DNA from 2 places in the Cytobacillus dafuensis genome. Region 1 is predicted to be linked to the other one. Evidence: riboswitches for the same ligand, from Rfam matches in the RefSeq annotation. Region 1 holds a riboswitch; the other holds the start of a gene.

Region 1 (5,453 bases):
AACCATTCGCCAATTGTCGCTCCGACTAAGGCATATACAATTGCAAGCTTTAACCCTGAGAAAAAAGAGGACATTGCCATTGGAATATTGAGTTTTTTGAAGATATGCCAGCGGGTTGCCCCCATCGAACGTAATAATTCGATATATTCCTTATCACTTGATTTAAGTCCATCATATGTACCAACAACGATTGGAAAAAAAGAAATTAGTATAGTCACAGCAACCTTGCTCCAAATTGTATAACCAAACCAGAGAACAAAAATTGGCGACAGCGCAATGATAGGGATCATCTGTGATATTAAGACCGCAGGATATAGAGTTTTTTCTACTAATTTTGAAAAAAACATACCCACTGCTAATCCCACTCCACCAACAACTGCTAAGACAAAACCAATTAAAAATTCAAGCAAGGTTGCGGGCAAATGCTCTAAAAATAACGGCTTCCAATTTTCTATAATTGAAGTTATTACACTCGTCGGCGCCGGAATGATAAAGGCAGGAATGAGCTCTGATCGAACGAGATATTCCAGTAAAATAAAAATAATTAGGGAAAAAATGAGAAATAGACTGTATGTTTGCAGCCATTGTTTAAATTGTTTCATGGGCAATCCTTTTCTCCAGATTATGTCTTAAAGTAATAAGCTCCATTTCGTGCAGCATTTCAGGGTGGCGTGGCCGAGACAGATTTACAGGAATATCATCAAGTGTTTTATCCAGATGTAATAAAAGAATCCGATCACTTAAGAAACATGCTTCCTCTAAATCATGTGTGATAAATAAAATCGTTTTATTTAATTCTTGCCAAATAGACAATAGCCATGATTGCATTTCTTTTTTTGTTAGTGCATCTAGTGCACCAAATGGTTCATCAAGCAATAACAAATCCTTTCCCGATAATAGAGCGCGCAAAAATGCCGCCCTCTGCCTCATTCCGCCTGATAACTGATTCGGAAGCGCATTCTCATAAGCAAGTAATCCTACTCGGTCAAGCCAGTCTCGCGCTTCTTCTTTCGTAATTTGCAAGTTCTTTTGAATCTCCGATGCAATCATAATATTCTCTATAATTGTTCTCCATGGGAGCAGCAGATCACGCTGTGGCATGTAGCCAACATCCCCAAGTGTGATTGCTTTTCCATTGATTAGGATTTCTCCTTCATCTTGTTTAAGCAGGCCTGTAATTAATTTTAAAATCGTACTTTTCCCTGTGCCGCTTTTTCCAATTAATGAAACAAATTCTCCACTTCTCACTTCCAAGTTTAAATCAGAAATGACTTTATTTTTTTGATTTGCTTCATTCCTAAATGTATAGGAAACATTTTTTAACACGAGTGTCATCTTTTCACCAACTTGTTTTTAGATCGGCCAATCTTGTTTGTAATAGTTCATATCCCAAAATAAGTATTCATATTTTGAAGCCATTTGAAAGTGCTCCTCAAGGATAGTAAGTTCACGCTCAGGTTTTCCTTCCGCAAGCTCATCCATCAGCTGAATTAACCATTTTGCACCTTCTCCAAATGCTTCCGAATCATATGTTTCAATCCATTTAGCATAACGATTTGTTGAGAGATGTTCTCCATATTGCTTTCTGAGTAATTTGCCGATTTCCCAATAATCCCATGCACAAGGAAGTAAACAGGATACAAGCTCTGCTAAACTGCCATTCTGGGCAACATTTAACATATATCTTGTATAGGCTAAATTGACAGGTGTAGGTTTTGTTGCTTCAAGTTCTTCACGGGTAATTCCGAATTCTGCTGCAAATTGGCGATGTAATTCCATTTCAAAATGAAGTGTCTCATGAAGGGTTTGTGCGAAACTCCCCATCATATTTAAATCATGAGCTTTCATTACTCCTACCGCAAAAAGCTTTGAATAGTCAATTAAATAAACGTAGTCTTGCTTCATATAATGAATGAATTTTTCTTCATCTAACGTCCCCTTTCCAAGTTCTTGTACAAATGGATGCTGATGATTTTTCTCCCATATTGGCTTTACATTTTCAAATAGCCTTTCAGTGAATTTCTTTGTTTTAACATTTTCCATTTTAATTCTCCTCCTGAAAAAATTGTTTTTTATTTTGCCTAGCTGGAATAAAGTTCAACTAACCATCAGTGGGGGTTTTCTTTCATCCCCCACTGATGGTTAGTTGAACCAATCGGGCCTTTACGGGCAGTTGATCCCCCACTTAGGTTTCTTTAATTCTCTGGCAACCTTGAAGTGGGGGTCTTACTGCCCGTTAATCTGCGATAAACTGCATCTTTAGTAAATGCAGAAGAAAAAAAAGAAAACCGCTTTCATTTTGGAAAGCGGTTAAAGAAAGAAGTAAATATATCTTTCAATTAACCTACTTCCCTACGCTAGTATGAACTAGATCAGGTTCAAAGGGTTCTATCTCAGCCATTAAAGGCGCCCCTAGTAGATTAAATCTATAGAATTTGTAAAAAACAAAAAATCCCCACTCAAAAACGTAAGAGTGGGGATAAATAAACATACGAATATTTTATCCAAACGCCACTTCCCTACGCCAGTATAAACTAGATCAGGTTCAAAGGGTTAAGAACGATTGTTCCATCTCAGTCTTATGCAGACACCCCTAGTGTACTTATTAACTTCATAAATAGCATAGCATGAAATATTATTATTGCAAGGAAAAAAATTAGGAAGGTAAAAATTTTTTTAAAAAATCTCCATATAAAAAGAGCTGTATCGAACAGCTCTCTATACTAATACACGCCAGCCAAATGGATCGACTAGTGAGCCATTTTGTATGCCTGTTAAGGTCTCATATAATTTTTTTGATAATGAACCAGTTTCTCCGTTATTAACAAGAAGCTTCTCTTTCCAGAATAATTCTCCAATAGGTGAAATGACAGCTGCCGTGCCTGTTCCGAAAGCTTCTTCTAATTTTCCTTCTTTACTTGCTTGATAGATTTCTTCAATTGAAATTTTTCTTTCTTTAACTGGAATATTCCAATGCTTTAATAGTAGGATAATTGAATCACGGGTTATTCCATCTAAAATACTTCCATTAAGTTCTGGCGTTATAACTTCTCCATCAATCTTAAAGAATACGTTCATGCTTCCAACTTCTTCAATATACTTATTCTCTTTTCCATCTAGCCATAATACTTGTGAATATCCTGATTTGCCCGCAACTTCCTGAGCTTTTAAGCTAGATGCATAATTACCTGCCGTTTTCGCATTTCCAGTTCCGCCTCTAACCGCACGTACATATTCCGTTTCAACTGCGATTTTTACTGGGTTAATGCCTTCTTTATAATATGCTCCAACTGGGCATAAGATAATGATAAATTGATAAGTTAATGAAGGTGAAACTCCTAAATGTGCTTCTGTTGAAATAATGAAAGGACGAATATAAAGAGATGTTCCTTCTAAATTTGGAACCCAATCTCTTTCAACATTAATTAATTGTTTTAAACCATAAAGAGCAAGCTCTTCATCAATTTGTGGCATACACAAGCGAGCGCTTGATCGATTTAATCTTTCCATATTTTTATTAGGTCTAAATAGAAGGATTTGCTCATCTTTTGTTTGATATGCCTTTAGCCCTTCAAAAACAGTTTGCCCGTAATGGAATATTGTTGCTGAAGGATCTAAAGTAATAGGTTGATAAGGAACAATTCGCGGATCATGCCAGCCTTTTCCTTCCGTATAATCCATAATAAACATATGATCTGTGAAGTTCCTTCCAAACTGAAGATTGTCAAATGCTGGTTTTTGTTTTCTTGATTGACTTAGGTTCATTTCAATTTGATAGTCGTTCATCCTACTTCTCCCTGCCTTCATATACTTTGTCGCTTTAAATTGTTAATCCAATCACTAAAAAAAATTTCTTATAAAAAGGATAATTAATATTTTCAAATAATTTCATCTCGTGATTGTAATTACAATTATCCGACAATTAATAGGCATTTGTCGAGAGGTTTTTGTATATTTTTTAAATTATATAACAATTCTTCCTTCTCTATTTATAATTCCAGGTGAACTTAAGGTTTTCCGTTTCAATTTATACCGCTTACTTAAACCAGCCTTTTTCTTTTGATTGAGTAACGGCTTCAATTCTATTCTTTACTTCAAGCTTGTCCATGATTTGAGAAATATAGTTTCTCACAGTGCCAGTCTTAATACTTAACTCATCGGCGATCTCTTTCGTATTTTTCCCATCTGCAACGAGTTCAAGTACTTCTTTTTCTCGTTCAGTCAATGGGTTTTCTTCACTGTACACATCATCCATTAATTCCGGAGCGAATATTCTTCTGCCAGACATGACAAATCTGATTGAACTAGCCAACTCTTCACTAGGGCTATCCTTTAATAAATAACCTCTAACTCCTGCTTTTAACGCTCTTTGGAAATAACCAGTTCGTGCAAAGGTTGTTAAGATGATTACTTTGCAGTTTGTTATTTTAAGTTCTTCAGCAGCTTCAAGGCCAGTTTTTTCTGGCATTTCGATATCCATAATACAAATATCAGGCTGATATTTTTTGACTAGTGAAATTGCTTCTTCACCTGTGCTTGCCTGTCCAACTACTTCCATATCCTCTTCAAGATTAAGCAGAGAACCTAATGCTCCTAACATCATTCGTTGGTCTTCTGCTATAACAATTCGAATCATTTTATCTCCTCCTTATCTGTCTGTTTTATGACGCTTGGTACTTTCATGATGATAGTAGTGCCGTTTTTTACAGTAATTTCAAGACTGCCGTTCACAAATTCAAGACGCTCTTTAATCCCTAATAGTCCATGTCCTTTTGCTTGGCTGTAATCATTTTGAATCCCAATTCCATTATCCTGTATTGTTATACAAATTTCATTTAATGTTTGTTCTATTTTTATTAGGCATGTTGTAGCTTTACTATGCTTTACGATATTCGTTACTGCTTCTTTCATACACATGCTTAGAATATTTTCCAGAAAGATTGATACATTTGCTAATTTTATTTCTTCAGGACAGATTAGATTTATTTGTGCAGCTTCTAGTAATTGCTTAATACGAACGATTTCCTCTTTCAAACGAATTCCTCGCATTTGCGAAACCATATTTCGTACTTCATTTAACGCGGTCCTTGCGGTTTGTTGTACATCCTTCATTTCATTACGTGCATGTTCAGGATCTTTATATACGAGCTTGCGAGCTAAATCACTTTTTAGTCCTATAAGTGATAATTTTTGACCTAGAGTATCATGGAGGTCCCTTGCAATTCGTTGACGTTCCTCTTGTTTTACAAGATCTGCAATTCTCTTATTAGCATATTCCAGCTGAGCTTCGAGCTTCTCCTGCTTTTTCTTATTATATATATTGAAAGGAAGAAGGATTACACTTATCCAAATAATAATGATAAAAGGCAATTGCGATAAAAATAGCTCATCCCTGATGACGAGATTATAGTTTATTGAAATGGTTGTAGATACTAAATGAATAATATAAATAG
Region 2 (5,453 bases), 1.1 Mb from region 1:
AATGACAAATTCAGCTGCAATTGTTGCAGGCTTGTTGGAGAGAATCACAATCCGATCGGATAAAAACAAAGCTTCCTCAAGATTATGGGTGACAAATAAAACCGTTCGACGATTGTTTTCCCAGATAGACAATAGCCATTTTTGCATGTCCAGTTTTGTGAGTTCATCTAACGCTGAAAACGGCTCATCAAGTAAGATGATGGGCTGCGGGCTAAGTAAAGCGCGAATAAAGGATACCCGCTGTTTCATGCCGCCAGAGAGCTCATTAGGATAAGAATGGGTATATTCAGCTAACCCGGCTTTCTCAATCATTTCTAATGCTTTACTTGTATCCTTTGTTCCTTTTAATTCTTGACCAAGAAGAACGTTTTGTAAGACTGTTCTCCACGGAAATAAACTAGGGGACTGTGGCATGTAGCTGACTGCACCTGTTTTGCTATTAATTTTTTCACCTTGCAGTATAATCGTCCCTTCATCAGGAGCAAGAATGCCGCCAATTAGTGAAAAGAGCGTACTTTTTCCACTGCCTGAAGGACCAAGAATGGAAACAAATTCACCTTCATTCACTTGTAAATTTAGATGCTTAATGACATCTACATCTGCAAATTTTTTCGAAATATCTTGTATCGTTAAGACACTCATTTTAGTCTACTCCTTTTGACTGCCAGCGGATAAGAAGTCGTTCAATCAAAACAATTGCCGCAAAGAATAATAGGCTTAACGCCATGATTGCAAAGATGGCAACAAAGACACGATCTGTTCGGAATGAGGACGAAGCTAAAGTCATGTACACACCGATGCCTGATTTAGCCCCAAGCCATTCGGAAATTACAGCACCCATAATACTGTAAGTGGCAGAGATTTTTATTCCTGAAAAAATGGATGGGAGAGCATGTGGAAGTTCCAGCTTCCAAAACAATTGGCTCTTCGTCGCTCCAGCCATTTTCATGTAATGCTTTAAGTCAGGAGATGTTTGTTTAAACCCATCAAGTGCTGCAACCGTAACGGGGAAAAAACAAACAAGTGTAATGACAATGATTTTTGGCAACATCCCAAAACCAAACCAGATGACTAATAATGGGGCTAGAACGATGACGGGAATATTTTGTGAAAGAATAAGAAGCGGATATACAACTTCACGTACAAACGGAAGGAGATAGAGCAGAATAGCAACGAAAAGCCCAATCCCAACACCGATCGTAAACCCAGTAACCCCAAGTTTTATCGTTGAAAGCAAATGTTCTGAAAAGCTTGGAAAGCCTGTAATTGCTTCGGTCATAATGGTTGAAGGAGCAGGAAGCAGCCATTCTGGAATATCGGCTATTTTAACGGCAAGCTCCCAAATAAAAAAGAAGAGAAGGAGAACGAAAACCGATCTCCATCCCTTAAATCGATTCTTCTTCATTAGCGATACTTCTCCGTTAACTGATTCATGGCTATGCCTGATGGCTGATATAAAACTTTCACTTGAGAAATCACGTTTTTGCTGCCGATTTCAATCATACGTTCATTCATTTTTTTTATAATGTCAAATAGCTCTGAAAGCTCCCCTTCCATTGTTGTTTCTAATGGATGAACTTCATAATTGACACCTGATTCTTCAATAATTTTAATCGCTTCATCCACATATGGAATGACATCTTCTCCATTTTTTGTTTTCGGGATAATTTGAATGCTAACTAGGGAATTATTCATCTTACTAGTCTCCTTACTTTGGCAAATAGTCGTTTGTATAGGCTTTTTTAGCATCTAGCTCACTATCTAATAATTTATTTTCATACATCCAGTTTGCATAGTTTTCCCAAACCTCTAGCTTTTGTTCACCCCATCTTGGAGCATCATCTTGATAACGTGTTGCTAACCACTCTTGACTTTTCTTAACAAGATCTTTATCAAGATCAGGAGCTGCTTTCAATAAACTATCTGCTGCTTCAAATGGATGGTCGATCGCAAATTCATAGCCTTTCGAAACAGCCTTTAAAAATTTCTTCACTTGTTCCGGATTCGATTGAAGCTTCTTTTCATTTGTTACAAGTACTGGTGTATAGTAATCAAGCTTTTTACTATAATCGGTTAAATAAACCATATTGATCTTTTCGCCGCGAAGTTCTGCTTCAATGCCTGTCCAGCCATAATAAATCCAAGCAAAATCAATGTCTCGTTTTACCGCTGTAAAAAAGTCTGTATCCCCCATATTCACAAAGGAAACATCTTCTACATTGGCATTTTCCTGTTGCATCAAGGAAGTAATAACGGATTTTTCAACTGGAGCTCCCCAGCCTCCATATGTTTTTCCAGCAAAATCCTTTGGTGAAGTAATATTTTTCTCCACTGGAGAGGCAAATCCTGACGTATTATGCTGGATAACTGCTGCAATTGAAACTAAAGGTACCCCTTGAACACGTGCTTGTGTAACACTTTCCTGATAGCTTACGCCAAAATCGGCTTTTCCTGAAGCAACTAGCTGATCAGCTCCTGCTTCACCAGGCATAATAATCTCAACGTCCAAGCCTTCTTCTTTAAAGTATCCTTTATCCTGTGCAACATATAAACCGGTATGATTTGTATTCGGTGTCCAATCAAGAACAACCGTTACCTTCTCATTTTTTTCTTTCTTTTCCTTCGCGGGATCTGCGGATTCCTTTCCTCCGGCACATCCTGCGAGAAGCAAGGATGTAGTAAGCATAGTTGCAATTAACCTTTTCATGACATTTTCCTCCAAAGTGTATTCGTGGTAACTCCAGAAAAAATAAAAAACACCCGGATGAGAACCCGCGCGTCCATGAACAAACATATCTATTCTTTACTCGAATATGTTTCCTCCGCTGGTCTTAACCAGATCAGGTTCAAAGGGTCAGGACCTCACAGATCCAATCTCAACCGTTAACACCGGTTCCCCTACAATTCTAATGCTATTTATTTTTTCAGGCACTTTATTATAACAAAAATAAGAGAGTGTATAGCATAAATATGAAATCTTTTTGCTAGTGTTAAGAAGATTATCTTGAGAAGGAGATTTTTTATGATGAAGATTATATCAGTTGAAAGTACTATAATCCCTTTTCTTGCTAGTTTATTTAATACTCGGTATAGTTTATTTGAATAATGAAAATCTAGTGGAGAAGTGATTAGTAAGCGGTAATAATAAATTTTAAAAAATCAGTATGAAAGGAGGAAAGCCATAATGTATGAACCTAAGACGAAAGAAACTGATAGTAGCGTCATTGAATTTATCGAAAAAGTTGATAACGTCAAAAAGAGGAAAGATGCATATGATTTGTTGGATATCTTTACTGAAGTAACCGGTTTTCAGGCTAAGATGTGGGGGCCTAGCATTATTGGGTTCGGTTCTTACCACTATGTATACGAAACTGGGCACGAAGGAGATGCACCACTTGTTGGCTTTTCACCTCGCAAAGCAAAAATCAGTCTATATTTTACAATGGAAGAAAAAGAACGAGAACAATTACTAGAGAGTTTCGGGAAGCATACATCAGGTAAAGCTTGTATTTATATAAATAAACTAGATGACGTAGATTTAGAAATATTAAAGCAGTTAATTGAAAAAACGGTTAACTATTTTGAAAAAAAATACCCTAGAAATTGATTTTTAAATGAATCAAGTGTTATTTTTTAGATATAAGGTGAAAGCATCCTCATGATCTAGTGAAAGGAGAAAAAATATGAGTATTGGAGCATTTTCTGTTAGTTTGACGGTAAAAGATATTCATGCTTCAAAAGCATTTTATGAGAAACTTGGATTTAACGTTTTTGGTGGAAATATCGATCAAAACTGGTTAATCATGAAAAATGAAGACTGTATAATTGGCCTGTTTCAAGGTATGTTTGAAAAGAATATATTAACTTTTAATCCTGGGTGGGACAGTAATGCTGAAGAAGTAAATCCTTTTAAGGATGTTAGGGTATTACAGGAGGAACTTAGAGAAAAAGGAATTAACTTTATTAACGAAGCAAATGTGGCAACTGAAGGCCCAGGGAGCTTTATGATTGAGGATCCTGATGGTAATCTAATCCTTGTCGATCAACACAGGTAAAAATAAACATAAAAAATATCCATTCAAGTGTGCAGTACATATCTATGTGAATATATTAGGAGGTTAATCATGGGAAGAGTCGTTCATTTTGAGATTCATGTAACTAATATGGAACAGGCAAAAACATTTTACGGAGAGGTATTTGGCTGGACGTTTCAAGACTGGAGCGAATATGCTGGAATGCCTTACTTTGGGGTTGTGACAGGAGAAGAAAATGAACCTGGAATCAATGGTGCTTTAATGCAGCGTCAAAGTGCTGCACCTGAAGCAAATCAAGCTTTAAATGGCTATGTTTGCACAATTGGTGTGGAAGATTATGATGCATCGGAAGCTAAAATCATTAAGAATGGCGGAAAAGTCGCAATGCCAAAATATGCTTTGCCAGGAATGGCGTGGCAGGGATATTATTTAGATACAGAGGGAAATATTTTCGGGTTACATCAACCTGATGTTAATGCTAAATAAGGTAACAATATAATTGAATATATCTGACTAAGGTGCCTGACCCCACGTTTAATTTCGCTAGGGATCAGGCACCTTTTTTACAGAATGAATCAATTATTGCTGCGTTATCATTCTTTGTCTTTAGCAGTCGAAATAGCTTCTTCAACTATAGTAGCTGGTGTAGATTCAACTAATTCACCAGATTCCATATCATTTTTAGCATTCTCTAATTGACCTTCTTCAAGTTGTAATGCAGGGATAGATAAAGTAGCTTCAATGAACTCAGTTCCATCCTTATCTTTTACAGAATCATCCTGATTATCTGCAGCCAATGCTGAAATTGGTAAAACACAGCCTAAAGTTAATGCTCCAGACATAATGATTTTTTTCATTTTCATGTGAACACACTCCTCAATAAAATAATTTAACTTACATAAAAAAGTATAGAAACTCACTCTGGCAAAAAAATGGACTGATTGTGGAAAAAGTATGTAATCGAAATAGATTACACTGAGATTTAAGCAAAATCTGTTAAAATTAACATAATTTTATCGGATGAAGGGATGTATCTTTCGATGTCAATGCTAATTGGAATTGTCGAAGATGAGCTTCATATTAGGCAAATAATTGAAGCATATTTGCAAAAAGAAGGTTACCGAACAATTAGTGTTGCCTCAGCTGAGGAGGCATTAGAAATAAAAATGGTCATGTCACCTGATTTGTGGATTCTAGATATTATGCTGCCAGGGATGGACGGATATGAGTTTTGCAGAAAGATAAGAGAAAAGGAAGAGATTCCTATTATTATGATTTCTGCTAAGGATGAAGAAGTAGATAGAATTCTTGGATTAGAGATTGGCAGTGACGATTATTTAACGAAGCCATTTAGTCCTAAAGAGCTGATAGCTAGAGTAAAGCGGCTGCTGCATCGCTGGACGATGCTACAAAACTATC

What was found. A riboswitch is a leader RNA that binds a small molecule or an ion and turns the genes downstream of it on or off. The one in region 1 is predicted to bind thiamine pyrophosphate.
Region 2: linked by a shared signal. The riboswitch ahead of FSZ17_RS06315 (ABC transporter substrate-binding protein) and the one ahead of tenA (thiaminase II) in region 1 are both predicted to bind thiamine pyrophosphate.

What each region holds. Positions count from the first base shown of each region.
Region 1 covers NZ_CP042593.1:2,420,218-2,425,670, forward strand. The annotation lists gene FSZ17_RS11475 (ABC transporter permease) at 1-602, opposite strand, end outside; gene FSZ17_RS11480 (ABC transporter ATP-binding protein) at 589-1,335, opposite strand; gene tenA (thiaminase II) at 1,354-2,043, opposite strand; TPP riboswitch at 2,333-2,424, opposite strand; TPP riboswitch at 2,500-2,605, opposite strand; gene FSZ17_RS11490 (branched-chain amino acid aminotransferase) at 2,719-3,786, opposite strand; gene FSZ17_RS11495 (response regulator transcription factor) at 4,037-4,636, opposite strand; gene FSZ17_RS11500 (sensor histidine kinase) at 4,633-5,453, opposite strand, start outside.
Region 2 covers NZ_CP042593.1:1,314,631-1,320,083, forward strand. The annotation lists gene FSZ17_RS06300 (ABC transporter ATP-binding protein) at 1-642, opposite strand, end outside; gene FSZ17_RS06305 (ABC transporter permease) at 644-1,405, opposite strand; gene FSZ17_RS06310 (MTH1187 family thiamine-binding protein) at 1,405-1,695, opposite strand; gene FSZ17_RS06315 (ABC transporter substrate-binding protein) at 1,709-2,707, opposite strand; TPP riboswitch at 2,801-2,910, opposite strand; gene FSZ17_RS06320 (DUF1801 domain-containing protein) at 3,185-3,607, shown strand; gene FSZ17_RS06325 (VOC family protein) at 3,684-4,055, shown strand; gene FSZ17_RS06330 (VOC family protein) at 4,125-4,520, shown strand; gene FSZ17_RS06335 (hypothetical protein) at 4,628-4,897, opposite strand; gene FSZ17_RS06340 (response regulator transcription factor) at 5,075-5,453, shown strand, end outside.